2 regions of the Pseudoalteromonas sp. SG41-2 genome follow, and region 1 is predicted to be linked to the other one. Evidence: predicted binding sites of a transcription regulator. Region 1 holds the regulator's gene; the other holds the start of a gene.

The links. Region 1 encodes sigma-54, which starts transcription at its own class of promoters, with help from an activator protein. Its sites were predicted from a motif close to GTTGGCACGNNNNTNGNNT; they were not measured.
Region 2: H5186_RS06710 (flagellar hook-length control protein FliK) is a predicted target of sigma-54. The motif match lies at 3,709-3,727, and genes of this name have one in related genera.

What each region holds. Positions count from the first base shown of each region.
Region 1 is NZ_JACJFK010000037.1:2,525-18,949, forward strand. It holds gene pmbA (metalloprotease PmbA) at 1-968, shown strand, start outside; gene H5186_RS20550 (VOC family protein) at 1,218-1,634, shown strand; gene H5186_RS20555 (LiaF domain-containing protein) at 1,807-2,463, opposite strand; gene H5186_RS20560 (BON domain-containing protein) at 2,806-3,369, shown strand; gene H5186_RS20565 (YqaE/Pmp3 family membrane protein) at 3,434-3,592, shown strand; gene H5186_RS23165 (hypothetical protein) at 3,651-3,785, shown strand; gene mgtE (magnesium transporter) at 4,543-5,901, opposite strand; gene H5186_RS20575 (HPr family phosphocarrier protein) at 6,025-6,297, opposite strand; gene rapZ (RNase adapter RapZ) at 6,326-7,168, opposite strand; gene ptsN (PTS IIA-like nitrogen regulatory protein PtsN) at 7,189-7,641, opposite strand; gene hpf (ribosome hibernation promoting factor) at 7,646-7,933, opposite strand; gene H5186_RS20595 (RNA polymerase factor sigma-54) at 7,962-9,458, opposite strand; gene lptB (LPS export ABC transporter ATP-binding protein) at 9,525-10,250, opposite strand; gene lptA (lipopolysaccharide transport periplasmic protein LptA) at 10,247-10,780, opposite strand; gene lptC (LPS export ABC transporter periplasmic protein LptC) at 10,770-11,324, opposite strand; gene kdsC (3-deoxy-manno-octulosonate-8-phosphatase KdsC) at 11,321-11,872, opposite strand; gene H5186_RS20620 (KpsF/GutQ family sugar-phosphate isomerase) at 11,872-12,843, opposite strand; gene H5186_RS20625 (calcium/sodium antiporter) at 12,869-13,840, opposite strand; gene mlaF (phospholipid ABC transporter ATP-binding protein MlaF) at 14,096-14,911, shown strand; gene mlaE (lipid asymmetry maintenance ABC transporter permease subunit MlaE) at 14,911-15,690, shown strand; gene mlaD (outer membrane lipid asymmetry maintenance protein MlaD) at 15,705-16,253, shown strand; gene H5186_RS20645 (phospholipid-binding protein MlaC) at 16,260-16,425, shown strand, end outside.
Region 2 is NZ_JACJFK010000006.1:79,623-96,047, forward strand. It holds gene fliM (flagellar motor switch protein FliM) at 1-702, opposite strand, end outside; gene fliL (flagellar basal body-associated protein FliL) at 712-1,242, opposite strand; gene H5186_RS06710 (flagellar hook-length control protein FliK) at 1,345-3,639, opposite strand; gene fliJ (flagellar export protein FliJ) at 3,769-4,215, opposite strand; gene fliI (flagellar protein export ATPase FliI) at 4,215-5,549, opposite strand; gene fliH (flagellar assembly protein FliH) at 5,568-6,386, opposite strand; gene fliG (flagellar motor switch protein FliG) at 6,390-7,430, opposite strand; gene fliF (flagellar basal-body MS-ring/collar protein FliF) at 7,423-9,138, opposite strand; gene fliE (flagellar hook-basal body complex protein FliE) at 9,159-9,491, opposite strand; gene H5186_RS06745 (sigma-54 dependent transcriptional regulator) at 9,670-11,148, opposite strand; gene H5186_RS06750 (PAS domain-containing sensor histidine kinase) at 11,145-12,257, opposite strand; gene H5186_RS06755 (DNA-3-methyladenine glycosylase I) at 12,398-12,985, shown strand; gene H5186_RS06760 (sigma-54 dependent transcriptional regulator) at 13,404-14,840, opposite strand; gene H5186_RS06765 (flagellin) at 15,004-15,789, opposite strand; gene pseB (UDP-N-acetylglucosamine 4,6-dehydratase (inverting)) at 16,000-16,425, shown strand, end outside.

The DNA.
Region 1 (16,425 bases):
CCTGGGATGTCAGCCCTGAGCAGGGCATTGAATTGTGTCATGCTGCGGAGCAAGCGGCGCTTAATGCCGATGCGCGTATTGTTAATTCAGATGGCGCCAGTTTTTCATCGCATCAAGGTTTACGTGTGTATGGTAATAGCCATGGTCTTATCACAGGTTACCCGCGTACTCGCCACAGCATTAGTACTATGGTGATTGGTAAAGATGGTGAGCAAATGCAGCGGGATTCAGCTTATACCGTAGCGCGAGACCAAGCTGGTTTGAAAGATGCTGCGGCAGTAGGTTTAGAGGCTGCGAGTGAAACTCTTGCTAAGCTCAATAGCAAAAAACTAGGTACCATGAAAGTCCCTGTTGTTTTTCGTGCAGATATTGCTAATTCATTGTTTGGTCACTTGGTGTCTGCAATAGGTGGTGGTGCGCTGTATCGTAAATCGAGCTTTTTGTTGGATAGCCTTGGCACGCAAGTATTTAATAAGTGCGTTAATATTTCAGAGCGTCCGCATATTTTAAAAGGTTTAGCGTCTTCACCATTCGATAGTGAAGGGGTAAAAACCATCGACCGTGAAATCATTCAAGGCGGTGATCTGCAAACTTACTTATTAGCGAGCTACGCAGCCCGAAAAATGAATATGACACCTACCGGTCATGCTGGTGGTATTCATAACTGGTTAGTTGAACAAACTCATGCTGATTTAGCTGCGCTGTTAAAAACAATGGGCACCGGTTTATTGGTCACTGAGTTAATGGGCCAAGGCGTTAATACTGTAACGGGTGATTACTCGCGTGGTGCTGCCGGTTTTTGGGTTGAGAATGGCGAAATACAATACCCTGTAAGCGAAATTACCATCGCTGGTAAACTGCAAGATATGTTTAAAGGCATTAGCGGCATAGGCGGTGACATAGAGCGCCGTGGTGGAATTCAGACCGGTTCGGTATTGATTGAACAAATGCAGATTGCGGGAAGCTAGGTTAAAGCTATAAGTTTTAATTTGCGTAGGCGCGGCTTTATGCCGCGCAAATTTTTTAAAGGAACTAGGTTCTAGGAAAGACACTAGGGGTTAGGCCCTAAAACCTTGCACCTCTAACCTATACTGTTTTCTCATTAACCCTTATCCTCACACATCTTTTGTTATTAAATCTTTTATAAAAAACACTTTACCTCAACTTTGCTTGAGGTTTTATTGTGGCTTTAATTACTTAAATAAAGGAATTTAATTATGTATTTAGAGCACGTAAATTTGGTAGTCGATGATGTTGAAGCTATGCTGCACTTTTATAAGGCGGCTTTTCCGTACTGGTCCATCAGAAGCCAAGGCGAAGGGGAGTGGCACGGTAAACCACGAAAATGGTTGCACTTTGGCGATGATTTTCAGTATTTAGCATTGAGTGATCATGGTGAACAACACAACCGTGACTTAACCGGACATCAAGTTGGCTTAGCGCACTTTGCTTATGTTACGAATAATATTGCTGCAGTAATTTCGCGCTTAGAAAGCGCTGGTTACAGTATTGATAAGCCAGGTGCGGTAAATCCATTTCGTAAAAATGTGTATTTTATTGACCCTGCAGGGTTTGAAATAGAGTTTGTTGAATATTTAAGTGACATTCCTAGTGAGCGTAATAATGATTTATAACATTAGTTTCGCGTCAGCAAGCTTAACGCCTACGGATGTTAACGTTAATCTCAGTGTTTAATTACTCACTGTAGGCGAGTGGCTTGCCACCGCGATATTCAATATTGTTTCGGTGTTTTCGCGTCAGCAAGCTTAACGCCTACGGTGTTAAGCTTTAACTGTGTTTTATCTATTAATGTTTATTGATATCTTGCCAACTGGTTTTAAGGCTGTTGGCGAATGAGACAAACTTTTCTTTAATGGTGCGCTTAATTTTAATTTCCACAGAGCCCAGAATAACTTTTCCTTCGATAGTAATGGTTGGCCCTTGGTGTTTATTCAGTGACACTGATTTGTTTTCAACACTACCAATAATACTGAACAGTTTTGATACAACATTGACGTGTTCTGGCACATAAATTTCATCATTGCCTAGTAAGCAATTTACATGGATGGTGATATTTTGATGCTGAAATATGGCGTCAGTGAAATCAAGTTCAATAGAACCAAGTAAGTTCGTCAGGTGGATTTCTTTTGGTACTACCCATTGCCCACTGCGCTCGTTTGATCCTAAGATACTTCGCAAGTGCAATGTTTCATCGCTGCTTTTATTACTATAGTTTGGGCTAAACTGCGCACGTTTTTCCCACTGGTAATTACTATCGGTTGTTAATTCTAGGTCACTTACCAAATCAATTAAGCTTTGGTTATCTTTCGCAGCCATTGCCTGATCTAATCGACGCTCAAAAGCATCAGCTGAAATAACAGCATGACTGTAGTTATATATTAATTGATCAATAACTTGTTCACGCACTTGCTCAATTGGGCGATCTTCTAATTTTACAGTCATGATGTATTCCTTATAAGTGATGCTGTTGGTGTATTTTACGATTGTCAGTACTGCAATAGTTAAAGCAAAGCTTAGGCCATTTATTAATTGGCTTAATAATCAATAGTTTAAATTTATTTTTGTTAGATGTATTTGTTATATTAACGACAGATTAACGAATAATGCTATTAAATGGTTAATTTTGCAACGACCAGAATAAATTACCGAGCAGTCTGTAAATAATTACCAAGACTAAAGCTAGCGCTATATCAAATAAAGCTTAAGTTATTGATTTTAAGTGCTTTAAAAGTTGGCTTGATGTTCGCATTAATCATATTGTCTTTAATCAAAAGGAGAAAGATTATGAAAACATTTAACAAATCTATTATTGCAGCGTTAGTTCTTGGTACAACCGCTATGGGTGCGCAAGCAAACAGCTGGGAAAATGAAAGTAAAGATGCTTGGATTGATGGTAAGGCAGAAACGGTTCTGTTAATGAACACTAACTTAAACAACTTTGACATTAACACTGATGTAAAAAATGGCAAGGTTGTACTAACTGGTAAAGTTGAAAGTGAGCTTGATAAAGAGCTAGCGGAAGAGCTTATCTTAAGTCTAGATGGTGTAACTGATGTTGATAACGAGCTAACGGTCGTTAAAAACACGGACACAAAAAGCAAGAAGATGAAATCAGATAGCACAGAAAGTGATTTAACGGATGCTAAAATTACTACCGTTATTACAACACGCTATTTGTTTAATTCTGAAGTAGGCGGTACGGATATTGACGTAGATACCGATAAAGGTGTGGTAACGCTAAATGGTACTGTTGGTTCGGATGCTGAAAAACAGCTAGCGGTGAAAATTGCTAAGAATGCCGAAGATGTTCGCGATGTAGTTGATAACTTAACTATTGTAGCTGAATAATCTATAAGCCACGAATGCCCAGTTATGCTGGGCTTTCTTATATAAATTTCAGGGAGTGAGAGTCATGGATTTAATACGAATTATATTTTCAGTACTTATTCCACCACTTGGTGTATTTTTACAAGTTGGTTTAGGTGCTCAGTTTTGGATTAATATTTTGTTAACATTACTAGGGTATATTCCTGGTCTGATACATGCAATTTATATAATCGGACGTCGTTAGAGTCACAGTGTGAAATATAACAAGGATGAACAGCCAATAGATGGCAAGGAGTAACATTATGGATAACGTATTAAGGAAAAACCAACAAGGGATCGTAAAAAGCGCAAAGCCACTTTGGACGGCACAGCAATGGAAGGAACTAATGAATAGCGCATCAAGGAGCGAAGTAAAAGCAGCAAGGAATGGGCTTTAAATAAGTAGATATTAGAAGGATTTTGCTAGGATGTTATATACCAAAATTATAAGTGTATGTTGTTATTTTCATTAAGAACATCCACTTATAACCTTCCCCAAGAATGTTTAACCTCTCATTTTATTATAGTCATAGGTGTTTTTGCGTCAGCAAGCTCAACGCCTACGGGTGTTAAAGTTTATCTCGGTGTTAAATCACTTGTAGGCGAGTGACTTGCCACTGCGTTTTAAATGTGGCTCGGAGTTTGTACGTCAGCAAGCTTAACGCCTACGGTGTTAAGGTTTACTTTGATGTCTAATTAATCACTTGTAGGCGAGTGGCTTGCCACCGCGTTTTAAATGTGGCTCGGAGTTTGTGCGTCAGCAAGCTTAACGCCTACGGGTGTTAAAGTTTATCTCGGTGTTAAATCACTTGTAGGCGAGTGACTTGCCACTGCGTTTTAAATGTGGCTCGGAGTTTGTGCGTCAGCAAGCTCAACGCCTACGGGTTTTAACGTTTATCTCGGTGTTAAATCACTTGTAGGCGAGTGGCTTGCCACCGCGTTTTAAATGTGGCTCGGAGTTTGTGCGTCAGCAAGCTCAACGCCTACGGGTGTTAAAGTTTTGGGTTTATCGTAGGCGGTGCTTTATGCCGCGCGGTTGATAACATTCATGGCTAAAGCCATTGCCTAAGTTGGCGGATGAGGTTGATGTAACGCTAAGAGATGCGCGAGATAAACTCGCGCCTACGATGGGTTTAACCTTTAACTAATTTTTAACTACACCAACAACCATGTGGCGGTGCCTAGGAAGGCGAAGATCCCTACAATATCGGTTACGGTTGTCAGTACTACGCTGCCAGCTAATGCAGGGTCAATTTTCATTTTTTTCAATAGCAGCGGAATACTGGCACCGGCGATACCTGCGGCTACTAAGTTCATAAACATGGCAAAGGCGAGTACGCCGCCAAGCTTAAAGTCCCATTGCCAAATAGCAACAACACCGGCAATTAAAATGGACCAAACAATCCCGTTTATTGCGCCGATTGCAAGCTCTTTGATCAGTAAAAAGCGTTGGTTAGTTTGGTTGATATGACCCACTGCAATACCACGTATTACGAGGGTTAATGTTTGGCTGCCCGCAACACCACCCATGGATGGCACTATACCGTTGAGTACCGCTAGAATAGGTAAAATTGCTAAGGTGTTTTCAAAGAAGCTTGCCACAATCGCAGCAAGTAGCGCGGTTAATAAGTTAACGCCAAGCCAAATTGAGCGCTTTTTCGAACTTTTTAACACTGGGGCAAAGGTATCTTCTTCATCATCAAGACCGGCTAGGCTTAATAAGCTATGCTCGGCGTCTTCACGGATAACGTCAACGATATCATCGATGGTGATACGGCCAAGTAGATGGTCATTATCATCAACCACTGGGGCTGATATCCAGTTATGACGTTCAAACAGTTGTGCTACATCGGTTTCATCCATCGAAATGAGGATAGATTCACAATCTTCATCCATTAAGTCGCGAATGATTTTATCTGGCGAGTTAGTCAACAAGGTCGTTAACGACATGGCACCTATAAAGCAGTTATGTTTATCAACAACATAAAGATCATCGGTACCTTCTGGTAGCTCACCACGTAAACGTAAGTAGCGCAGTACTACGTCGATAGTGACATCTGGACGGATGGTCACTGTATCAGTGTTCATTAGCGCGCCAGCAGAGCGCTCTTGATAAGAGAGTGCTTGAGTTGCACGTTCTCGATCTTGGCTGTCCATGGCACTAACAACGTCTTTGTAGACGGTATCAGGTAGGCTACGTAGTACTTCCCCTAGATCATCGTGGCTCATGTCCTCAGTTGCCGCAGCGATGTGCTTCGGCTCCATTTGGGCAATGATCCCTAAACGAACATCTTCTGAGAGTTCTTCGAGTACGTCACCTTGTACATCTGGATCAACCAGTTGCCATAGCAAGGTACGAATTTTATGTGGGGATGACTCGAGTAATAATGCGGTGTCACACGGAGCTGTTTTTGCCAACATACGCCTTACTTGAACAAATTGACCACTGTTAAGTGACTTGGTCACTTGTTTTAGTTGTTGTAGTGGGTAATCTTGTTCAAAAGCTTCTGGCATTGGCGTCCTTAAAAATTAATACGCTTGATAGGTAGGGTAACAGTTGTCGGTAATTAACGCGCTTGGTCTGTTTAATTAACGACTTTATTTAGTTTAACGCAATTTAGTGGTACTGACTACGAGCTATTCTTGTTCGTTAAAGCGTTGTGCGATCAACTCGCCAATTGCTGCAAGAGCAGGTTCAGCGTCCGGGCCTTCACATACAACTTTAACTTCTTTGCCTTGGCTACTTTCTAATAGCATTAAGCCGAGTACGCTATCGCCTGCGGCTTGTTTGTCATCTTGATGAAGTGTGATGCTGGCATCAAACTGCACAGCTAATTGCGCTAATACGCTGGCTGCGCGAGCATGTAAACCGAGTTTGTTTTTTATTAAAAATGTATCTTCTAAACGCATCAACATTCCTTACTGTAAACGTGAGTTGTTATTCTTGTTCACGATGGCGAATTTTCACATTGCTGTGGCTCATCGAGAAGCTTTCACCTATAGTTTGCGCTAGATAAACTGAGCGATGTTGACCACCGGTGCAACCAATAGCAATTGTTAAGTAACTGCGGTTATTACGCTCCAAATGCGGTAACCAAGTTTGTACAAAGGTTTGGATCTGCCAAGTGAATTTTTGTACGATACTATGGCTGGCTAAATAATCTTTTACTGGCTGATCAAGGCCTGTAAGTGGCTTAAGCTCAGGCTCCCAATGTGGGTTTGGTAAAAAGCGTGCATCAAAAACATAATCAGCTTCTTTTGGGATACCATATTTAAAACCAAATGATTCAAAGGTAATGATTAGTTTTTTATCTTTTTTCCCTAAAATCTTTTCACGGATTGACTCTGCAAGCTGGTGGACACTCAGATCAGTGGTATCAAGTATAAAGTCAGCGCGAGTAGTTAATACATCAAGTAATACTTTTTCTTGCTTGATAGCTAAATCCAGTGGCAAAGAGTCCAAAGATAATGGGTGTAAGCGGCGAGTTTCAGAAAAACGTTTGATCAGGGTTTGATCATCACTGTCTAAATAAAATAGCGTCGGATTTGCAAAACCAGGCAAGTATTCAAGAATATCGTTAAATTCTTCCTGCTCTTTCGGTAAATTACGGACATCAATACTGACGGCAATTTTGTCATAATTATCAGAGACACTGCGCACTAATGAAGGTAATAAGTTTACCGGAATATTATCTACACAATAATAGCCAAGATCTTCTACTACACGCAGAGCAACAGATTTACCTGAGCCAGAACGCCCACTGATGATGATTAACTCCATGTAAATTCTCCTTCATTTGGCTACGATTGCGCAGCAATTACGTGATACAAATCTTGGTCTGTTTTTGCGCTACGTAGTTGTTTACAAAAATCTTTGTCGTTGAGTTTATCAGCAATTGTGGCTAACGTCTTCAAATGAAGTTGGCTATCACCATCTGGCACGATGAGAGCTACAAATATATCAACTGGGCGATTATCTATCGCATCAAAATCAATCGGTGATTCACTCACTATAATTATTGCTAGCGGGTTTTCAACACCACTCATACGGCCATGAGGAATAGCAATACCACGACCAATACCCGTACTACCTAGTTTTTCTCTCGACAGTAGTGCGTTGAGGATTTCTTGTTGTGATAGCTGAGGAAGTTGTTCATGAGCCAATTGGCTGATAAATTCAATGATCCGTTTTTTGCTATTAAAAAGGACCGCAGCTTTACTGCAGTCCTGGCAAATAAGTGAGCTTAATTTCATAGTGTTAGTGTCGAGCGTGCTTCTCTTTGTGTTTAATTACCTGACGGTCAAGTTTGTCGATTAGTCCGTCAATGGCTGCATACATGTCTTGGTGCTCAGTTGAGGCAAATAATTCAGCGCCACTGACATGTAATGTGGCTTCTGCTTTTTGGCTTAGCTTTTCTACATCAAGAATGACATGGACATTATTGATATGATCAAAATGCCTTTCAAGCTTGGCAAACTTATTGTTTACATAGTCTCTTAATGAATCAGTAATTTCTACATGACGACCAGTTAAATTTAGTTGCATAAGCATTTTCCTCTTGTGATTTTACGCCTTAAATCAAACTTTTACGTTGATTTGACGGTGGAATAGCCAGTGACTCGCGGTATTTTGCAATAGTCCGTCTAGCTACTTTGATACCTTGCTCTGCCAATATATCTGCAATTTTACTATCACTCAATGGTTTCGCTGAGTTTTCTGCACTGATCAATTTTCTGATCAATGCTCGAATGGCTGTCGATGAGCATTCGCCGCCGTTCTCAGTACTTACATGGCTCGAGAAAAAATATTTTAACTCAAATATACCACGAGGGGTATGCATGTATTTTTGGGTGGTTACACGAGAAATTGTTGATTCGTGCATCTCAACCATTTCGGCAACGTCGTTTAGTACCATAGGGCGCATGGCCTCAGGGCCATGCTCAAAGAATCCTTGCTGCTGTTTAACAATGCAGTTGGTTACTTTGAGTAACGTCTCGTTACGACTTTCTAGGCTTTTAATAAACCATTTAGCTTCTTGCAAATGCGAGCGTATAAATTGGCTGTCAGTGCTTGATTTTACAGAGCGTGACATCGCCGCATATTGGCTGTTCACTCTAATTTTTGGCATGCTGTCTGGATTGAGTTCAACCACCCAGCGACCTTTAATTTTTTTCACCGAAACGTCAGGAATAACATACTCTGATTCTTCGCGTACTATGGTATCCGCAGGCTTTGGGTTAAGGCTGTGGATCAGTGTCATTACTTCTTTTAGTTCATCTTCTTTAAGCTTAGTCTTTTTCATCAAAGTGCGATAGTCACGACTAGCTAATAAATCGATATGATCAGTTAAAATCATTTTTGTCTCGCTAATCCAAGGAGTTGCAGGATCAAATTGATTTAATTGAATACATAAACATTCTTGTAGGCTGCGCGCAGCAATACCAACAGGGTCAAACAACTGAATGCGTTTTAACACTGCTTGCACTTCGTCGAGTTCGATTTCTTCTTCGTTATTACCTTGATTTAAGCTTTCTGCGATGTCTTCGCAGCTCAAGGTTAAAATACCTGAATCGTCAACGGCTTCAACAATCGCAATGGCAATGGCTTCATCGGTTGGACTAAAAGGTGTGAGTTGTAATTGCCACATTAGATATTCGTGCAAGGTTTCAGTTGAGGCACCTTGATAAATTGACTCATCTTCAGGCATTGGCCCAGATGACGTATTTGGCGCAGCACTCATGTATTCGTCCCAGGTGACGTCCATAGCCATTTCGTCACTTAAGGTCTCTTTACTTAATGCTTCGCTACTTTCTTGTTCATATTCGCTTGGCTTGTCGTCTGCTGATGCGCTAACGGTTAAGTCATCGTTATCTTGTTTTTGTTCGTTTTTACCAGCCGTGTCGTCTGAATATTCATGTTCTTCTAGCTCTAACAATGGATTGCTGTCGAGCGCTTCTTGAATTTCTTGCTGGAGATCCAATGTACTGAGTTGCAATAAGCGAATTGCTTGTTGCAGCTGTGGTGTCATTGTAAGTTGCTGGCCCATGCGCAGCTGGAGTGATTGCCTCATGTATCTCTAACAATCCTTTTATTGTTATCATCGTTAAGTCTAGCAGATACTTAGCCGAGCGTGGCTTTATAGCCTAAATTGCTCGCCCAGGTAAACATCGCGGACTGTTTGGTCGGCGAGTACATGCTCAGGGGTACCTGATGCAATTAACTCCCCATGAGAAACTATGTAGGCTTTTTCACAAACATCAAGGGTTTCTCGTACATTGTGGTCGGTAATAAGCACGCCAATACCACGGTTTTTAAGGTGTTCAATAATCTTCTTTATATCTAACACTGAAATAGGATCAACGCCAGCAAAAGGCTCATCAAGTAAGATAAATTTTGGGTTTGCGGCTAAAGCGCGTGCAATTTCAACTCGACGACGTTCACCGCCAGATAATGCCATACCTTGGCTGTCGCGGATATGTTGAATGCTAAACTCATCAAGTAAGCTGTCGAGCGCTTCTTCTCTGGCTTGTTTATTCAGCTCTTTACGAGTTTCTAAAATAGCCATCAGGTTTTGATAAACAGTTAATTTACGGAAGATGGATGATTCTTGTGGCAGGTAGCCAATCCCTAACCGTGCGCGACTGTGCATTGGCAGTAAGGTGATGTCATTATCATCAATACTGATTTTACCTTTGTCGCTTGGAACTAAACCCACAATCATATAAAAGGTGGTGGTTTTACCAGCGCCATTAGGACCCAATAAGCCAACAATGCTGCCTGCGCTAACTTCTAAACCCACGCTTTTTACAACTTGGCGACCTTTATAGCTTTTTGCTAGAAATTCAGCTTTTAATGTACTCATGGCTGCCCTTTAGATTTGTCTTTTTTACTGTCTACTGGTACCAAAATGGTGTGCACACGATCGCTTGAGCTTGCGCCTTTTTCAGCACTGATCAGTTGCTGGTCCATATCATAGGTAATGCTTTTGGCATTGATTTTTTGACCTGCCTGAGTGACTTGTGCATTGCCAACCAAGGTTAAATAGCGCTTAGCGACATCGTAACGGACTTCATCAGCACTGGCACTCATTACTGTGCCATCAGTTTGTTTTTCTTCAAAGTAAGCCGGACTGCCAGTTGCGACAAGTAGTTGTTTGTTATCGCCTAAATCTTCGCGCTTATGGACTTCAAGTCGATCCGCTTTGATACGGCGGTTACCATGAATGATTTCAACATTTTTTTCAAAAATACCGATATTGTCTTTCAGTTGGGCAAGCTGCGTGTCAGCACTGATAGAGACTTGATCTGCAGGTGGTGTCGTATTTTCAGCAAAGCTTGCAAAAGCAATGAATAAGCTTGGTATAACAAGCAAGTGAGCAAATTTATTGGTCATAATATATGGTTCGCGTATGGTTAATTAGTTCTACCACTTCGGCTTTTAAGTCGGCATGGAGACCGCGCCCAGTGATTTTTAAATTTGGTCCGATTAATTCAACTGGTTGTTCTGAACTCATGGTTTGTAGTTCAATATCAACCTGAATATTATCTGCGTTTATATGTTCAATCATGGCATTATTGGTCAGGTTTTTAGCAACCACATTACCTTCTAAAATTAATTGATGATTTTCATATAAGGTGGCTTCATCGGCATTAATTTGCCACGTCTGCTGTTGATTATAGAGTGTAAAAATAGGTTGTTCAAAGTAAGTGAACCCTAACTGTTGGTAGAGTTCCATTTTTGCAGCTGTTACTTTGTGGCTAATTTTACCTTGTTCATCAAATGCGGTTTGTTTTAATGCCACCGCAGTATAATCAGGTTTTGCTATTATATCTTCTTGGTGTTGTTTTATGGCGGTACTTTGATAAAAATACGGATACCACAGCCATACCATGCAGCCGACAAATAATACGCATAATATTAAACGCGCACTATTCATGAGCTCGTGCCTTCGCTGGTTAATGATTTACCATTTTCGAGCATTAATAAATCAGTGAGTTCACGCACCGCCCCAAAGCCACCAGGTAGCATGGTTGTATAATGTGAAATGCGTTTGATTAGTGGATGCGCATCATTTACTGCCACCGCAAAACCAACCAATTCCATTACCGGCAAGTCAGGTCCGTCATCGCCTATGTAAGCGATTTGTTCATCGCTTAACTGCAATTTATCCTTGAGCTGTTGATAAGCTTGCAACTTGTTTTCTTGGCCTTGGTAAATATGCGGTACTGTCAGGCTAGTCATCCGTTGCTGAACTATCTGTGAATGACGACCGGTGATCACGGCAACTTCAAAACCGCTATTGATCAGTGCTTTGATACCAAAGCCATCTTTAGTATTAAACGCTTTGAGTTCTTCACCTTGGTTACCAAGATAAATACGACCATCTGAAAACACCCCATCGATATCACAGATCAGGAGTTTGATTTTTTGTGCTCGCTCGCGAGCATCATCTGAAAGTGGCTGATATAAGTCAGCAAACTGCATTATAAAACTCCTGCTTTGAGCAAATCTTGCATATTAAGAGCACCAATAGGGTGGTGTTTATCATCAACTACAATTAAGCCATTGATACGCTTATTCTCCATGATATTGAGTGCCTCGGCGGCAAGCATATCAGCAGTTGCAGTAGTGCAAGAGCGGGTCATGACAGTGCTTATCAAAGTACTGTGAATATCTATTCGTTGCTCTAAAATTCGCCGTAAATCACCATCAGTAAAAAGCCCTGCAAGTTGCCCTGTGTCATCAACAATAGCTGTCATACCTAAGCCTTTTGCCGACATTTCGATTAATGCATCTTTGATACATTGCTTATCATTGATCATAGGCGTTGCTGGGCCACTGTGCATAATATCTTTTAAACACAATAGTAAACGTTTACCTAAGCTACCACCAGGATGCGATAGCGCAAAGTCATCGGCGGTAAAGCCACGGGTTTCTAGCAGAGCAACGGCTATTGCATCACCCATCGCAAGTGTTGCAGTCGTGCTTGCAGTCGGAGCGAGTCCTAATGGGCAGGCCTCTTGACTTACTTTGATGCATACATGAGCATCAGCCCAATTTGCCATTGATGATTCAGGGTTACCTGTCATGGCGATCATTTTTGCGCCAATACGTTTAATAACCGGAATAATATTCAGTACTTCGCTGGTTTCGCCTGAGTTTGAAATAAGCATAACCACGTCATCACGAGTGATCATCCCTAAATCACCATGACTTGCTTCACCCGGATGGACAAAAAACGCAGGCGTGCCAGTGCTTGCCAGTGTTGCAGCAATTTTATTACCAATATGCCCTGATTTCCCCATACCGACTACTATGATCCTACCGTGACATTGATACATCAATTGGCAAGCTTGATTAAAGTTTTCGTCTAGATATTGGGTTATATCAAGCAGTGCTTGGCGCTCTATTTCTAGCACCCGCTTACCTTGTTCAATAAAATTTAACTGCGTCATTGTGTTATCCATTTTGTGGCTAGCATTAAGCAACTTGGCTGAAAATATAACCTTGATAGATTAAAAACGCGACCAATAACAGGCCACCTTCAACTCTATTAATGCGTCTTGTGCCCCTAAAACTCAAGGACATAGCAATAAGGGCTATGGTGGCACCAATCATTATTAAGGCATCACGGTTTGCAGCTGAAGGATCAATAATTGAAGGGTTGATAATCCCAGCCAGTGGCAACACAGCTAAAATGTTAAATATATTTGAGCCAACAATATTACCCAGTGCTAAATCATCTTCGTTTTTTAATACCCCAGCAATACAGGCTGCCAGCTCAGGCAAACTGGTGCCAATAGCAATAATGGTTAACCCTATTACTAAATCACTTAGGCCAAAGTATTTGGCTATATCAACTGCTGAGCCAACTAAAAAATGTGAGCTGACAGGCAGTAATATCATACCAATAATTAACCAAAATAAAGCCGATTTGGTGGGCACGTTATCTGGTACGTCTTCACAGGCTTCACTTACAAATGGGTCATCAGCTTGGTTTTTAGCGCGAATAGAAATAATAACTAAGCCCGCAATAAAGACCACAAAGCCAATGATTAATGCAACGCCCTCAGCAAATGAAAAGTAGTTATCAGAAAATACATACCAGGCAGCGATTGACACTAGTAGTACAAGCGGCATTTCGCGTTTTAATGTCATTGATGATACTGAGAGTGGGCGCAATAGCGCGGTAATACCTAAAACAAGTAAAATATTAGTGATATTTGAGCCAACGGCGTTACCCACGGCAGTGTCAGTTTTACCGGCAAGCGCAGCTGATGCTGAGACCATCATTTCAGGGGCTGACGAGCCCATCGCAACAACGGTTAAGCCAACAATAAGAGTAGGAACACCGAAATTTTTTGCCAGTGCCGCAGCACCATAAACAAAGCGATCCGCACTCCAAACTAGAGCTGCAAATCCGAGAATTAAAATGACAAAAGAAGTCACCATTACGTTACGCCAATTATTCAAAATGAGATGACTGCAAATAGTAACAAAAGCCAACCTGAAAGTATAAATAAAAGAATCTGCGTAGCTTGTTAGATTATGGCCTGATTTGGACTGAGAATAATTATTTAAGCGACGGTTAAGCCTACTGCTGTAAGGTTTGCAGCGCTATTACATAGAATATTACAAAATTTTACGATTTGTTTTTTCCATCTTGCTGTAAAAACGCTTAAAATAGGTGAACTAGTGAAAATAGTAATGGAGAGCGACTTGTCGCAACCAATAGTAGAAATCAAGGATGTAAGCTTTTCTAGGGGCAATCGCTGCATATATAAAAATATGAGCTTTAGTGTCCCGAAAGGAAAAATTACGGCAATTATGGGACCAAGCGGAATTGGTAAAACCACCATGTTGCGTTTAATTGGTGGTCAATTAAAACCAGATAGCGGCACTATTTTATTCGAAGGTAATAACATTCCTGCCATGTCGCGCAAAGAGCTTTATGCGGCGCGAACCAAAATGAGTATGTTGTTCCAAAGCGGCGCATTATTTACCGATATGTCAGTATTTGACAATATCGCTTTTCCGCTGCGTGAACACACTCGTCTAAGTGAAGATTTAATTCGCCTTGTGGTGCTAATGAAATTACAAGCTGTTGGCTTGCGTGGCGCACAAGATCTAATGCCTTCTGAGCTGTCAGGTGGTATGGCACGTCGTGCTGCATTAGCGCGCTCAATCGCACTTGATCCTGAATTAATTATGTATGATGAGCCATTTGCAGGCCAAGACCCAATTTCCATGGGGGTATTAGTTAAGTTGATTAAATCGCTTAATCAAGTGCTTGGATTATCATCATTAATCGTAACTCACGATGTAACAGAAGTGATGAGCATTGCCGATCACGTTATCATTATTGCCGATCAAGGCGTTATTGGTAGCGGTACACCGGATGAAATGCGTAATCATGAATCGGCCCTAGTTCAGCAGTTCTTAAAAGGATTATCTGATGGCCCAGTGCCGTTTCATTTTCCTGCTCAACCTTATCAACAAGAATTACTGGGAGGGCGCCGCTGATGTTTGATTTTTTGCAAATGCTAGGTCATAAAACGTTAGGACGATTTGCTGCACTTGGTCGCTCCACTCAGATGTTGATAGGTGCGTTATGGAGTTTGCCTAATTTTAGAAAAGGCACGCCGCTTTTAATACGACAATTATATATGGTCGGCTCGCAGTCACTATTGATTATCATGGTGTCGGGATTATTCATTGGTATGGTATTGGCGTTGCAAGGCTACACCGTACTAGTTGGTTATGGTGCAGAGGACAGCTTAGGTCCATTAGTAGCATTGAGTTTACTCAGAGAGTTAGGCCCTGTTGTTACAGCATTATTGTTTGCCGGGCGAGCTGGTAGTGCATTAACCGCTGAAATAGGTTTAATGAAAGCGACTGAGCAGTTATCAAGTCTTGAAATGATGGCCATTGACCCTCTTAAACGTATTATCGCGCCACGCTTTTGGGCGGGCTTTATCAGTATGCCATTACTGGCGTTAATATTTTCAGCAGTTGCAATTATTGGTGCTCATTTAGTGGGTGTTGATTGGTTGGGTGTAGATACGGGGAGTTTTTGGTCAATCATGCAGTCACAAGTATCGTTTCAGCAAGATATTTTAAATGGCATGATCAAGAGTTTTGTATTTGCCATCGTGGTTACATGGATTGCGCTTTATAAAGGCTACGATTGTATACCGACCTCTGAAGGGATCAGTAAAGCAACAACAGAGACAGTTGTACACTCATCTTTGGCTGTTTTAGGGTTTGATTTTATTTTGACAGCGGTAATGTTTACTAGCTAATAAAGGTATAGATAATGAATTCACGGAAATTAGAAATTTTAGTTGGTTTTTTTGTTGCGCTAGGCATAGCAGCTTTTGCTATGTTGGCGTTAAAAGTTGCCAATGCAGGGATCAGCGGCAACGGCGAAACTTACTTATTGAAAGCCAAGTTTGAAAACATTGGTTCATTAAAAACACGTGCGCCGATTAAAGTAGGTGGTGTAGTGGTTGGTCGAGTTGAGGGTATTTCAATTCACCCACAAGAATTTGTGCCAGTTGTTGATATGACGATTGATGCGCAATATAAATGTCGTTTTTCAGATACCAGCTCAGTTTCAATTTTGACATCAGGCATCCTAGGTGAGCAATATTTAGGGATTAACCCTGTCATTGCCCCAAAATCAGCTGAACAAGCGTGTTTAGGTGTTGCGGTAACAAGTAATGATAAAAACTTAGGGTTAGACGAGTTATTTGGTGTTGAAAGCAAAGCCTTAAATGATGGCGACTATATCACTGACACGAAATCAGCATTGGTGCTTGAAGAGTTAATCGGGCAATTTTTATTCAATCAAGGCGGCGAGTAAGTAATTATGTTTAAGAAATTTTTAATTTTAGTTGCGCTGACTTTCAGTGCCATTAGCGTAGCAAGCGATGCGGTCGATTTAACAGACCCATATAAAATGGTCCGCCAAGTATCTGATAATACTTTTCAACGTATTACTCGTGACCAGCCTTTAATCGAAAAAGATAAAGAGC
Region 2 (16,425 bases), on a different contig from region 1:
CACACCAGCATCGAGTAATTCACGAATAGGTTCAAGCATTGAATACGGCAATGCGATATGGAAATCTCCGCCACCGCCATCCAGCTCAATATGGAATGAACTGATCACTACTACTTCGGTGGGGCTGACGATATTCGCCATTGCTGGATTAACTTCTGAATCAAGATATTCAAAAGACACGTCCATTACCGGCGCCCATGCTTCTTTGTAATCTTCAAAGATTATTTTTAATAGCATTTGTACAATACGGCGCTCAGTAGGCGTAAATTCACGACCTTCTATTTTCGCATGATAGCGACCATCGCCACCAAAAAAGTTATCAACCAAGATAAACACTAACCGTGCTTCCATGGTGATTAATCCAGTACCTTTAAGAGGACGAAAGCGCACCATGTTAAGACTGGTAGGAACAAATAAAGTGTGGATATATTCACCAAACTTTATCATTTGTACGCCATTGATAGAAACCTCAGCAGTGCGGCGCATCATATTAAACAAGCTAATTCGCATGTGTCGAGCAAATCGTTCGTTCACAATCTCCAGAGTCGGCATGCGACCACGAACAATACGATCTTGTGAAGAAAAATCGTATTGTAGCGTATTACCGCTGCCATCATCACCGTCCTGTAGATCCTCCTCTTCGACTTCATCGACACCATGCAACAGGGCATCGATTTCATCTTGGGATAATAAATCGCTCACGCTGACCCCTTATTGCATTACAAAGCCGGTAAACAACACCCGCTCGATTACTTTACTTCCCTCTACGTCCATTAACGCCGCTTGTACTTTATCAAGCGCTGCTACTCGCAGGGTTTCTTTTCCTTCGCTAGTGCCCAGTTCATCTGCGGTGGTGGTTGAAAACACACCAAGCAATGTACCTTCAATTAGTGGAATATGCTTTTTGGCCGTTTCTTCATTCACATCACCGCGCACTAATAATTGCACTTTTATTTGCACAATACGGTCACGACTTGCACCTGGTACGTTAAAAATAAAAGGTCGAGGCATCGCAACATATAAAGCACTGCCAACCTTTGCACCACTGCCACTTACCTCTGCAGTTTCAGTTGCAGGTGCAACCGATTCGTCTGCAAGTGTTTCAGGAGCAGCGTCTGAGCCTGACATCAAGAAAAAGCCAGCGGCACCACCAATTACCAATACCGCAGCAATAATAATTATAATCAGCTTTTTTTTACTTTTACTGCCATCTTCAATTTCTAAATTTGCTTCTTCAGCCATGCCGCTTTCCTTTATGCCTTGATAATAGCGATATTACGAGTGTCACCGCGCACCATCAAGTTATTTATTTTTATAGTCTTATACCTCATATAATAGCAGGTGTTAGGCATAGTAATCTATTGATGATGAAGATTGTTGCCCAGAGCCGCGAATTGGTTGCTGAGTTAATGCAGTTTCCTCTTCATTTTGTTGCTGATTTGCCTGTTGACCACGACCATTTTGTTGTCCGTCACCACCAGTATCACTTTGACTATTCCCCTGCTGGATACTGCTTTCACCCAGTTCAATTCCCTGCTGCGCTAACATTTCCCGTAATCTCGGCATTGATTGCTCAAGGGCTTCTTTGGCTTGCTGATTTTGCACCACAAAGTTAATGTGAGCTTGTTCTGCATCGCTACGAATACGAATTTGCATACTGCCCATTTCTGGCGGATCAAGACGTATTTCAGCTTCTTTATTATTAATGCTTAACAATGCACTCACTCGTTCTTGCAGTAACTTGGCAGCATCACTTTTCATGATATTCAACGCTTGTAACGCAGTTGGATCAATATTTATTTGTCTTGTCTGTGATGTAGGACTCGCTTGCTGAGCATGCATTACTTGCATATCAGCCAAAGCTTGTTGATAACTTTGCTCACTCCCTTCTACAGCCGTGGCTGTTGTAACTGCAGTGGTTAATCCGGTGAGCTGGCCAAACAATTGATTTACACGTGCCAATGTGTTGTCGCGCACAGGGCTTTGCTCTGCTTTAATATTTTCAGCAAATTGCTCGCTTTTTAGAACATTATCTTGTACTGCCAGTTTCACTTCTTGCTCTTTGCTTGCAGCCTTTATAAGTGCATCTTGTGGCGCAGATACTTTATTTGTATCTGATTTAGCGGTGCTGCTATTGGTAGTTGTAGTGCTTGCTAAATTATCTGCCATTGACTGAACCGTCAATTGAGCTTTTGACTCAGTCCTTTTTTCAGTACTCTCTGGCTGGGCTAATTCAGTAATCGCCTTATTGATCTGAGTTAATAAAGCCCCTTTGGGCTGCTCATTGCTCACAAAATTTCGTAATTGCTGGCTTAATGCCTGTTTTTGCATAGGGCTTAACAGCGAAATATCTTTACTTAGTTGAGTTAGCTCTGCGGTGTTAATTGTCGCAACTGCAGTGGTAGGTTTTGCAGCTTCTTTACTATTAAGCGCTACAAATTCAGCCAGCATTTTTTTTAAGTCAGTTATGTTAGCCGGTGATGGATCTTGCTGACGAATGACATCAACCTGAGTTTGCAGCTGTTTTTGCTGCTCCGGTGTTAAGCTCGCCAACAGTGGATTTTCATTTTTTTGCACAGTTGTCGTTGAGTTAAGTAATACCTTGCTGATTTGCTCTAATACAGCACTATTATTACGCTTTGACTGTTCAGCTGCTTTTTCTGATACATCAGTTTGAGAGCTTGAAGCAACACCTTTAACCGCTTCAGCGTCCATTGCTACTTCAGTGGCACTTTTGATTGCTTGTTTAGCGTTAGCAGTAACGTTAGTAACTGCTGCATCTGCACTTAGTGCTGCGCTCTGTTGAGGTTTTCCTTGCTGAGCAAGCATAGCGTCGGAACCTTTAGCTAATACTTCACTGTCTTGTGGTTTACCTTGGCTTGTATTTCCAGCAGCAATTATTTGAGCTGCGTCATTGTCAACTTGCCCGCTTTTTAACGTAGTTGTAGTCGCAACTGCTTGTTGGATTGTTGGCTGCATTGCCATCGCTTTATTTTGCGATGTCTCTTTTGCGACTTGAATATCATCAATAATAGGAGTAACTGCATCATCAGGCGGAGTGTTCCCCTTTAGCTGAAGTTGTTTATCAATTGCCTCTGCCAGCACCTTTTTTTCTGTAAGTAACGATGGTTTTAGCTGTTTATCGACTAATTGTGCAATCGGATCATCAGTAGCAGGAGTCTCTGTATCAATAATAGGCGTAACATCATCAATTGGACGGGCTCCAGTGACTTTAACAAGCGTAGGGTCTATTTTTTCCTCGCTGTATTTCCCCAACTTTGAAAGTAATGAGGAATTTTCGACAGTTGGCGTATTATTTACCCGAGTGTCCATGTTATTAGCCGCCGTTATTTGCGCAAGCATTGCATCACCAGACATCGCATTTTCATCACTGTTGTCAGCAGACGTTTCTTGTGCTTTTTCAGCAACAATTACGGCTTCTGCTGAACGTGCCTCAGCACCCGTTGAATTAACCTTTATAGATGTTTCCGCAGCATTATTGGCACTTTGTAATTGGCTAAAAAAGTCACTATCAGTGCTTTCTTTATCTGCTGCTGCACCACCTTTGGCACTGTCTTTTTTATTTAACTGAACATCCTGCTCAGTTGAGATAAACACTGAAAGATCACTAATAGCCATAATTCACCTAGATTAAAAGTGGCAATTTGCCGCCGCAGTTTGCCAGAATAAATACTTATTACATTAAACAAGCAAATAATATGCCTAAGCTGATTTGAATTAATAAATAACCCTATTTTGGGCAATAGGCTATAAAACGCGACGTCTTTGGTAAAATTGATTTGCGGAAAATTCATCAAGCATTTTTTGTTCATTTTTTTGTGCGATCACATTCGCTTTAAGTTGCTGTTTTTCTATTAACTTAGCAACCGCTTTAGCCTTAATCTGCTGTTTCAGCCATAAACTTTGGCGTTGTGAGACAACTTGTTTAGCAGTACTAACTGTATTCGCTTGTTGACGAATGGCTTCTTCGATTTTGGCAATGAAAGCATGATATTGACTAAACCCGGCGCTACTTAAACCGGACTTTCCTTTTACATGTAATTGCTGAGTATATTCTAAGCGAAAGTTATTCAAGCCTTGCAATTTTTGTTGATTGCCTTGCAAGTTTTGCTGCGCTTGTAAATAATTTATCCGTAAAGCTTCTTCTTTATCATTTTCTATTTTCAGCAATAAACTGAGCTTATTGGTTGCCATTATGCTTGTCCTAATAATTGCGCAAGCCCTTGTAGGCCATCGTCATAGCTGATCACATCCTTCATGCCTTGTTGTAAAAATGCATTCACTCTTGGCATCATATTAATGGCCTGATCAAGCATTTGGTCGGTGCCTTTTTGATAAGCACCTAAAGTAATCATATCTTTATTTTGCTGGAACATTGAATACACTTGTTTTAACACTCGCGCTTGTTGCATATGTGCTTCTGAGACAACTTGTGGCATCACCCGTGAAATCGATTTTTCTATATCAATAGCAGGATAATGACCACTGTCAGCGAGCTCTCTGGATAACACGATATGACCGTCTAAAATGGCTCGCGCCGCATCAGCAATCGGATCTTGCATATCATCCCCTTCACTCAGTACAGTAAAAAACGCTGTGATAGAGCCTTGCCCTTCGCCGCCATTACCAGCACGTTCCACCAGCGCGGGTAGCTTTGCAAACACTGAAGGCGGATAACCTTTAGTCGCTGGTGGTTCACCAACCGCAAGCGCTATTTCGCGCTGCGCCATGGCATAACGCGTTACAGAATCCAGTAGCAATAAAACATTTAAACCTTGATCGCGAAAGTACTCCGCGATAGTTACCGCACTTTCACAGCCTTTTAATCGCATTAATGGTGATGCATCAGCGGGCGCGGCAACTACGACAGAACGTTTACGCCCTTCCACACCGAGTATTTCTTCGATAAATTCTTTTACTTCGCGGCCACGCTCCCCCACTAAACCAACAACTATTACATCCGCTTCTGAGCCTCGGGTCATCATACCCAGTAATACCGACTTACCCACGCCTGAGCCTGCAAATAGCCCCATGCGCTGGCCTTGGCCAACAGTTATCACTGAATTAATAGCGCGTACGCCAACATCCATCGGCTGCGTAATTGGTCGTCGAGATAATGGGTTAATGGAATTTTGTGCAAATTTTAAGTAATGCTCTGCTTTAATAGCTCCAAGCCCATCCAACGGACGCCCTAAGCCATCAACAACACGACCAAGTAAACACATACCAACAGGCAGTCCGGTATCATTTACTTGTGGGATAACTCGCGCACCAGGTAGTACACCAGAAATATGGTCATTTGGCATCAAGTAAAGCGTCTGGTCATTAAAACCAACAATTTCAGCATCAACAAAACCATGCATGGTTTCAATTTTACATTGGCTGCCAACTGGCGCGCGTAATCCTTTCGCCTCTAATGTTAACCCTACAACACGGGTTAAAATTCCCGCAACAGCAGGCGTTGGACTATGAATATGTTTTTGATACTGTTGTAAACGTTCACTTAATGGGCGTGGTTGAGAACTCATTGCAAACCAAAAATAGCGTTAGATACCACTACTATGCAAAAAACTATCCAACGTTTCTTTGACGCGGGTTTTTATAGTCATATCAATAGATGATTGTGGTGTTTTTACTTGGCAACCACCGCGATCTAAAGTCGGCTCTGCAACTAACTGCCAATGGTTTTCAGCTAGTGCAGCTTCACCATAACTATTTTTAACCAGTTCAATGTCTTCAGGGTGTAAATGAATACGCACACTTTGCTGCTCATTGGCTAACGCATCGATACACTGCTTTAAACTTTGCAAAATAATTTCAGGGGAGGTTTTAATTTCTTGATAAACTAACGCTTCGGTTAGCATTACGGTTAACTGTACAAGTTGCTTTTCGGCGTCATCATCGACTTTAGCTAATGGCGCTGACAAACTATCCAACAATGCTTTTAGACCCGTTAGCTGTTCTTCAATCAGTGGTTTTACTTCTTCTTGACCTTGTGTTTTACCAAGCTCAATGCCTTCTTTATAACCGGCTTCTTTTCCCTCACCTACGCCTTTTTCAAAACCATCAATATAACCCTGCTCGTGGCCTTGTTTTAAGCCTTCTTCGTAGGCATCTTGACGAATTCGTTCCAGCTCAGCCATCGTTAACGAAGGCAGCTCAGGCTCTTCGGGCTCTAGTGCTTGTTCACTTTCTTCAAGCTCTTTACGATATAAATCGGCCAGCGGTGTACCAAACGCCGTTGAACGACCATCGAATTTTCGAGTGTCTTGCGTAACATCTGGAATTGGCCAGTTTTCTAATAATTCATCAACTGCTTCACTGGCTCGTAAAGGACGACCTTGATATTGAGTAGGTTTGCTCATGGTTTACAAGAACTCCTCACCACCACCACCACCAAGCATAATTTCACCTGAATCAGCGAGACGACGTGCCGTAGATAAGATCTCTTTTTGCGCGGCTTCAACTTCGCTGATCCGCACAGGTGCCATTGCTTCTAAATCATCAGCAAGCATCTCTGCAGCCCGTTTTGACATATTGCCGAGGATTTTCTCTTTCAATGCATCATCTGTACCTTTGATGGCTTTCATCAGTACATCTTGTTGGACTTCTCGCAAGATAGCTTGAATACCACGATCATCAACATCCATTAAGTTTTCAAATACGAACATTAAATCTTGGATTTGTTGTGACATCTCTTCGTCATGCTCGCGGATTGAATCCATCAACTGACCTTCAATATTGGTATCGAGGTAGTTCATAATATCAGCCGCCGCTTTCAAACCGCCCATTTTCGCAGCTTGCGCACCAGCTTGTCCGGCAAATTGTTTTTCCATGATCTCGTTCAATTCTTGTAAAGCCGCAGGTTGTACTTCTTCAAGGTTGGCGATACGCATGGTTAAATCTAAGCGCACTTTTTCAGGAAACTGCGCTAAAATTTCGGCCGATTGCTCAGGCTCCAAATAAGATAAAACAATCGTTTGAATTTGCGGATGCTCATTGCGAATAATATTGGCAACTTGCTTTGAGTCCATCCATTTCAATGAATCAAGGCCTTTGGCACCGGATCCCATAACAATTTGATCTATGAGGCTTGCCGCTTTATCTTCACCAAGTGCCGCAGTAAGCGCTTTTTTGATAAAATCTTCTGATTGGAAGCCAATCGTACTAAAGCTTTGTATTTGTTCTATAAATAAATTGTGCACGGCACTGATTTTGGCTTGCGATAGATCATCTATCGCCGCCATTGCCATACCCACTTTTTGCACCTGTTTAGGTTCAAGGTGCTTTAATATTTGCGCTGCATCTTCTTCGGATAAGCTTAGCAATAAAATTGCGGCTTTATCTACACCGTCTAATTTATCAACATCAAACGCTGCTGGCAGTTGTTTTTGTTCTTGATCAGTCATCTTCAGTTAACCACGCTTTCACAACTTGTGAGGAGAGTTCTGGCTCATTTGCTACTAAGGCACGAACAGCTTTTAATAAGTCTTCATCGCCATGTAGGTCTGGTAACTGTAGTGTACCATCACTTGAGAAGCCAACCGAAGCAGAATCAAAATCTTTATTTAGCATATCTAGGGTGTTATCACCAATATCTACACCAGAACTAAGCGCATCATCATCATACTCTTCAAGGGTATCATCTGGGTAAATCAAGCGTTTCAGCATAGGTTTAACCACCGCCATGATTAGCACTATAATAACCAATGCGCCAAGCACTAAACGCACAACTTTCATAAACCAGTTTTGTTCCCACAGTGGTACTTCAATAGCTAAGTCCATCGGTTCACGTACAAACGGTACTGTCACTACTTCTAATGCATCACCACGCTGTAAGTCAAAACCCACACCACCTTGCAGTAAACGACGAATATTTGACAGTGCTTCAACTGAGCGAGGCTCCATAGTCGTTTCACCATTTTCACCCACTTTTGCCACATAATCGACTGCCACAGACACACTAATTCGACGAATAACACCACTTTGCTGACGTGTATGGGAAATAGTAGTATCAAGTTCATAGTTACGTGTCGCCTCTTTATGAGTGCGACTGGGTGATGAACCAGAGCCTGCACCACCTTGACCGGCAACTTCAGGAATATTCGAATCCACTGGGGGCTGATTTGTCAGCGCGCCAGGAATACCGATAGCTAACCCGCCGATGTTGTTTTCTTCAAAAGTGGTTTCGCTGCGTACCGCTGGTAAATCAGGGTTGTAGCGTTTTTGAGTTTCTTCAATCGCGCTAAAGTCCATACTTAAATCGACTTGTGCAGTGTAGTTACCCATGCCAATAACTGGCATTAAGATACCATCTATTTTATCTAGATATTCTTGTTCACGTTTACGTTCAATATCGTATTCTTTACGTGAGCGAGCAGCTAACGCACTTTGCGATCCTGAATTAAGTAATCGGCCATTTTGGTCTGTTACAGTTACTCGTGACGGCTCTAAACCTTGCACTGCTGAACCAATAATATCAACAATGGCGTCCACTTCTTCACTACCGAGCATACGACCACGTTTTAAAGTTAATACAACTGTTGCGGATGGTTTTTTCTCACGACGAGCAAAAACATTTTCTTTCGGGATTGCCAATAATACTTTAGCACGCGTGACATTTTGTAGTTCCTCGATCGTGCGCGCAAGTTGTTGTTCACGACCGTGCTTTAAACGTTCACGCTCTAAACGCTGACTAACACCAAAACCCATATCTTGCATGATAATATCAGTACCCGAGTTCGGCGCTTGCTCAATACCTTCGCGGGTCATTAACAATTTAATATTTTGATATTCATTTTCAGGAACAGAAACCACATTGCCATCAAGTTGATAGTCAATTTTTTGTGCATCTAAAAAATCGAGCGTTTGAATTAGCTCTTCCGTTGGCATTTTTCCAAGTGGACGCATATCTGGTTGACGTGCCCAAATAATCACAAAAATAGCGATCGCTAAACAAATCGCTAATGCAATAATTAAAGTGACCTGACGTAATACATCAACGCCGTTTAATGCACTTAAATAGCCTGACTTTTGTTCTTGTTGATCGTCATTATCAGTTTGGTCGATACCGCCGCCGGCCAAAGCAAGATCTGTTGATTGATTAGATTGCGCCACAATAATTCTCCACTACCTAGTTAAACAGGCATGTTCATGATTTCTTTATAGGCTTCTACAAGTTTGTTACGAACTTGTACAGTGGCTTCAAAGGCAACCGATGATTTTTGTGATGCGATCATCGCATCCGCTAATGACACATTTCGGTCGCCCATTTCAACCGCTACGACTTTTTGTTTTGCATCAGCTTGAAGGCCATTCACGGTATTGAGTGCATCACTTAACAAATCGCCAAATTGGGCGCTCGAAGTAGGCTGCGCCTGCGTCGGTAATTTGTTTACTTGATTACTACGACCAGCTTCGAGAGCCATAGATTGCATTTCTTGAAATAATGCGCTGTTTTGAATTTTCATAATTGTCTCTGACGATGCAGTTTACTAATAACTTAATAAAGCACAAAGCATGCCAACTAATAAATTAATTAATATCAATAGCTTGAGATGTGTTTTTGTTGTCAGAGTTTTGACAAGTTTACGCCCAGCAAGGCTGAGCGTAAATTAAATAGTGAAGGAAAACAAAAATTATAGAGGCTTAAGCAGGTAAGGTGATCCCCAAATCACGCATTTGTGCCAATTTATAACGTAATGTTCGTGGGCTGATCCCTAATGTTTCAGCTACATCTTTACGCTTGCCTTGACAACGATTTAGGGTCTCTAAAATAATTCTATGCTCTTTATCTTTAAGTTCATCTTTGTAACTTCCCGAATCCAAGCTTGGTAATTCTTCACGCAGCTGATTGCGTTCTGCTGTCGCTTTTATTGCTGGCGCTTGCAGATCATAATAAGCATCATTAGTTGGTGAACTTGTAACCGCCGAAGTAGTGTTTTCTGGTGCTGAATTAACCGGCACTAAACTTGCTGATAAAGCCGCAGTTAGAGGAGTCTGGGTTAAATTTTCAATAAAAATAGCACTTTCGTCAATCATATCACCGTGGCGTAATATCAACGCACGCTGGATCACATTATCCAGTTCACGCACATTACCTGGCCAAGTATGAGCTAATAATTTTTTCTCTGCCGGTTCGCTAAGTACAGCGATAGGCTCTTTGCTTTTATTGAGATGACGTTCAATTAAATGCTTTGCCAACACGACAATATCGCCTGGACGTTGACAAAGTGGACGCCACATCAACGGAAATACATTTAACCGATAATATAAATCTTCTCTAAACTGGTGCTTAGCCACAGCCTCTTTTAAATCACGGTTACTGGTAGCCAAAATACGCACATCTAGCTTAATAGTTTTGCGACCACCTAAACGTTCAACTTCGCGTTCTTGTAATACACGTAGTAACTTAGCCTGTAGGCCTAAATCCATCTCAGTGATTTCATCAAGTAAAATTGTGCCACCTTGTGCTTGCTCAAATTTACCCGGACAAGCTTGAATCGCACCAGTAAACGCGCCTTTCTCGTAGCCAAATAATGTAGCTTCGAGCATATTTTCAGGGATCGCAGCACAGTTTATTGCGACGAATGGCTGCTCTGCGCGATCTGATTTATCATGGATAAAGCGTGCGAGTACTTCTTTACCTGAGCCACTAGGACCAAGCACCATCACACTGGCATCCGATTTAGCAACCCGACTTGCAAGTTCTAATAGCTGAATGCTACTCGGATCGGCGACAATCGGGCCATCAGTTTCTTTTTCTGGCTCAGGTAGATAGCGGCTTACCATATTAAGTAGCACTTCGGGCGCAAACGGTTTGGCCATATAGTCAATTGCCCCTAACCGCATAGCCTCAACAGCATCATCAATAGTCGCATACGCTGTCATCATTAAAACCGGTAGATCAGGGTAATTAAGATTTATGCTGCGCAGTAAATCAAGACCACTCATCGCGCCCATTTGCACATCGCTCACGACCAGCGAAAAGCTGTCTTTTTTAAGTAGCACCATAGCTTGCTCAGCACTGTCAGCCGCAACGCAATCTATTCCAGACATTTCAAGCGTATCAATCAAGGCTTCACGAAGCCCTGCATCATCTTCAACCACTAAAATCGTGTTGTTCATATTGCCTCCGCCGATGTTGACTTTGTACAAATAGGTAACAGTAAACTAAAGCAGGCTCCGCCTTGAGCATTGTTCGTTACTGCAACTCGTCCTTGGTGTGCATTTGCGACTGAACTAACTACCGCTAAGCCTAAACCTGTGCCTTGGCTTCGGGTAGTAAAAAATGGTTCAAATAATTTATCAAGTAAGCTTAAATCGACCCCAGGGCCATTATCACTTACAGTAATACACACTAGCTCGGGGTCACTCGCATCCCGCTGCGCACTTAATTGAACGAGTGCATTACTGCCAATGACTTGAATACTATTGTGAATAAGGTTTTGAATGGCACTGGCAAGCGCAGTTTTATTGCCCATTATCTCGATATCAGGCTCAGGTAAACTGACCTGAAGTTCACTATTATTAAGTGCGACCATAGCATCAGCGCCAGTTTTCACTTCAGTTAATAATTGCTGCATGGAAACATGTTCAACAACTTGCTGATCGCCACTTTTTGCGAACAACAACATATCGTTTACTTGGGTTTCGAGATCTTTTAAACGCGACATTAACTTAGTATGAAAATTGCCTCGCGAGCTTTCGGGTAACCGCTTTGAACCTAAATTAGCGGCATACAAAATCGCAGCAGACAGTGGTGTTCGCACTTGATGTGCCAAAGATGCCACCATTTTACCCAATGCACTTAAACGCTGCATATGTGCAACGCGTGTTTGTAGACGACGCGTTTCGGTTAAGTCAGTCATTAAGATTAATTGCCCTGGCTCTGGCGCTAATGCCGTTATTTCTAACTTAATTAAGCGTCCATCTTTTAGCGATACTTCATGGCCATCATCTTGTTGGGGCCGAAACGAGCGCTGGATCACACTGAACCACTTTTCACCTTCGAGTGGCTCCCCTAGCATGTCTGTTGCAATTTGATTAGCTTTAGCGATCAAACCGCGACCATCAAGCACCACAACACCCGCAGGCATTGTATCTACTAAATGACTTAACCAACTGGCTTGCTGGCGTAATTCACTTAACTCACCAATGTACTCTTCTTGCAGTAAACATGGGTTATACTGGGTCGCTGTGATAAATTGTGGTTTTAAGACATTAGCTAAGGCCATAATGCATTCTCGTTTACAGGATCTAACTAGCTAAATGCACAAATTGTACCAACAATTATATTGATTAATTTCATTTGCTTAGCGTATAAATAACGCGACAAAAAAATGACAAACTAAAATAAGCAAAGCAAGGAGACACTATGAATTCAACAAATTTATGTCGCTGCCCTTGGCTCGATACCAGTAAAGATGACTATGTTGCCTATCACGATGATGAATGGGGGATCCCAGTATATGATGACCAAACACTTTTTGAATTTATTACTCTGGAATCAGCACAAGCAGGATTAAGTTGGTATACGATTTTAAAGAAACGTGATGGCTATCGTCGTGCATTTTTGGATTTTGATGTAGAAAAAGTCGCACAAATGAACGAGCACGATGTTGAACGATTAATGCTTGATGAAACAATTATACGTAATCGTTTAAAAATTGTAGCAACTATAAATAACGCCAAACGTTTTATTGAAATTCAGCAAGAATTTGGCAGCTTCAGTAACTATCAATGGCAGTTTGTAGGTGGTAAGCCGTTAGTGAATGAGTTAGATAAACTTAGTGACTACCCTGCAATCACAGAGGCCTCAACTGCATTTGCAAAAGATTTAAAAAAACGGGGATTTAAGTTTTTAGGTCCAACCACAGTGTACGCCCATATGCAGGCCTGTGGTATGGTGAATGATCACAGTAATGATTGTTTTCGTAAAGCTGAGATTATTGAAAAATACTAGGTGTTAAGAGCTAGAAAAGTGACTAGGCGCTAGGATCCTAAATCTAGCGTCTAGGAATTAATGGCTGAAGCCATTTCCTACAAATGCTTAACCCACATATAAGCAGGCTTCAGCCACGAAAGATTTATATATATTTTTATCTGCTCATTTGATCTCATTCACTTCTCTTTGTGCAAAAGACCTTTAAATGATTGATCCACCACAGAGAACTCCGAGTTCAAAGAGGAAGGGATTAGGGTCCTAGCCCTTCAGCTCCGTGTAGCGCGCAGCGCCTCGGTGGTAAAAATTAAGTAACTATTTGCAAGCACCGAAATGGTAGGTAGTGCTTTAGCGCGTCAATGAACTTATCACCGTAAACGACGACCACACTCTGTAATTACTGATATTGCGAAGTAAAATATTAGCAACTTAGCACGTGTTAATCTCGTGATAGGTTATATTTTTTCATTTTTTCAACTAAGGTTGTGCGGCGTACACCCAAGATCTCCGCAGCACGCGCTACGACATAATCATAACGCTCTAAGGCCTGAGTGATCAGGCTAATTTCCAGCTCAGCTAAATAATCTTTTAGCTCAATCCCTTCGTCGGGTAAAAGGTCTGCTGATGGCTGAATTGCTTCAACTTCTGGCTCATCGTCGTAATCACTAAAACCAGTACTGAAAATATCATTGAAAGCATCACGCTCCATAAGCTCTTCGGGATATTGTGGTTCATAAGCATCAACTTCAATATAACGATATTTTGCTGGTAGATCGGGAATATCAACCACTTTATCTGGCAACATGATCACCATACGCTCAACTAAGTTCGCTAACTCGCGAATATTCCCCGGCCATGTGTGCTCTTTTAAACTATCAATTGCCCGCTCAGTAAACTTAGCGGTAGTACCACTTTGCTCATTAATACGGCGCATTAACTCTTTTAATAATAATGGAATATCATCAGCACGTTCTGCAAGAGATGGGTTTTCGATAGGAAAAACATTGAGTCGATAATATAGATCTTCGCGGAAACTTCCTTGATCTATCATTTGTTCAAGATCACGGTGTGTAGCAGCAATCACCCGTACATCGGCTTGAATTGGTTTTGTACCACCAACCCGCTCATAGCTGCGCTCTTGTAACACTCGCAATAACTTTACTTGCATTTGCAGCGGCATATCGCCAATTTCATCTAAAAACAGCGTCCCCCCTTGAGCAAGTTCAAAGCGGCCCTTGCGCGCTGAAATAGCACCGGTGAACGCGCCTTTTTCATGACCAAACAACTCACTTTCTAACAGCTCCGCAGGTATAGCCCCACAGTTAACGGGTACAAATGGCCCTGTATTACGTTTTGATAGTAAATGAACATTACGAGCAACCACTTCTTTACCAGTACCTGATTCGCCTAAAATTAATACGTTGGCGTCCGTTTTAGCAACTTGTTCAATTAAAAAGCGTACATCTTTAACCGCTTCAGTTTCACCAACTAAGCCATCAAAGGTTTTGTGCGGTTTTGCGTGTTTATGCTCATTTGGCAACATCCGTTGATACTGTTGGCAATCATGCAGTAATTGAGTCGTTACATCATGGTTAAAAGGTTCACAGATAAGGCCAACTACATTGGCAATGCTCAACAGTGGTTTAAGGGTTTCACCAATTAATAGAAATGGTATTGTTGGATGGCGCTTGATCACGCTTTCATGATCTAAGCTTTGCAATGCACCGAGGATCACCATACATGATTGCTTTTGGTATTTTTCACATTCTTGTTCAAGGCTTGCATCGTCAAGCAGTTGCACTGCCTCACCAATAAAGGTAAGCGCAGCATGTAAACCAATCGCACGATTATTATTATTGTCTAAAATCAAGATCATTATTTAGCGAACCACAGTTACTACAAGCTATTAATAATTTAAATTGTAAGCGAGTTTGACAGGGATGCAAGCACAAAGCGGCAGTTTTTTGACATAGATGCCAAAAAACAGACACTAAGCTAATTGCAAGTAATACTTAAGAATTACTGTTTTATCATAGCCGTTATAATAACCCTAAAATAGATTCAGCCGATTGGTTAGCTTGGCCACGCAGTGCTATTGACGCTTGAGCTAAAATATCATTTGATACCTGCTGTGAAACCGCCTGAGCATAATCGGTATCTTGAATTCGACTTTGGCTCGCGGCAATATTTTCTTGCTGAGTACCCAGGCCTTTAATAGTGCTAGCCAATGTATTTTGAAAAGCACCAAGTTCAGCACGCTGGGCGTTAATTTCGTCCGCCGCTTGGTCACTAATATCAATTGCAGCTTGTGCACCTGCTTGAGTAGAAATATCAATTGTTGATATTACTGATGCAAAACTACCATCCGAAGGAGTAACCGTTTGATTTGCATTCGCATCTGGACCAACTTGAAACGACACCGACTGACCATCAAACAAAGGTTTACCTGCAAAATTGGCATTTTCAAACGTCTCTGTAATCTGACTTTGTAATTGCACCACTTCTTCTTGCAAAGCAGCACGGTCATTATCATTTAATGCGCCATTACCTGCTTGAATAGATAATTCACGAATACGCGAGACAGCATCGTTGACACCCGACAAGTTTGACTCGGTCGCTTGCGAATAAGAAATACCATCATAGGCATTATTCACCGCTTGGCTGTAACCGTCTTGCTGGGAGGTTAACCGATCTATAATTTGCAATGCCGCGGCATCATCTGCCGCAGAGTTGACTTTTTTACCCGTAGCAAGTTGCTCTGCAAGCTTGTTACTGGTTTGCTGTGTTTGGTTTAAAAAACTAGTTGCTGGTGATTGAATTTTCATAACAGGCTCCGACACGCTGATTGGTTAAATTATAGCTTAATTTGCCAAATTTTGCACTTTGTACCATTGTTTAATTAAATTAACTTGGCATCGTGCTTGCTAACCTACTCTGTTAATAGGTAAAGTACTGAGCAGTGTATTAAATTTCACTTTTTGCGTATTTAATTTTTTACTATAACTACGCCAATGATAAATAACTTGGGTAAAACTATGTTCGATAACAAAACAATTTTAATTACCGGTGGTACCGGATCATTCGGTAAAAAATACGTAAAAACGTTACTTGAGCGATACAAGCCAAAAAAAATAATTATTTTCTCTCGTGATGAGTTAAAACAATTTGAAATGCAGCAAGACTTTGATCAACCATGTATGCGTTACTTTATCGGTGATGTACGCGACAAAGACCGCTTACGCCGTGCAATGCGTGGAGTAAATTACGTTATTCATGCTGCAGCTCTTAAACAGGTCCCTGCCGCAGAATATAACCCGATGGAATGCATCAAAACTAACATTAATGGTGCTGAAAATGTCATTGATGCTGCCTTAGACAATAATGTTGAAAAAGTCATTGCGCTTTCTACTGATAAAGCAGCCAACCCAATTAATTTATATGGTGCGACAAAATTAGCATCC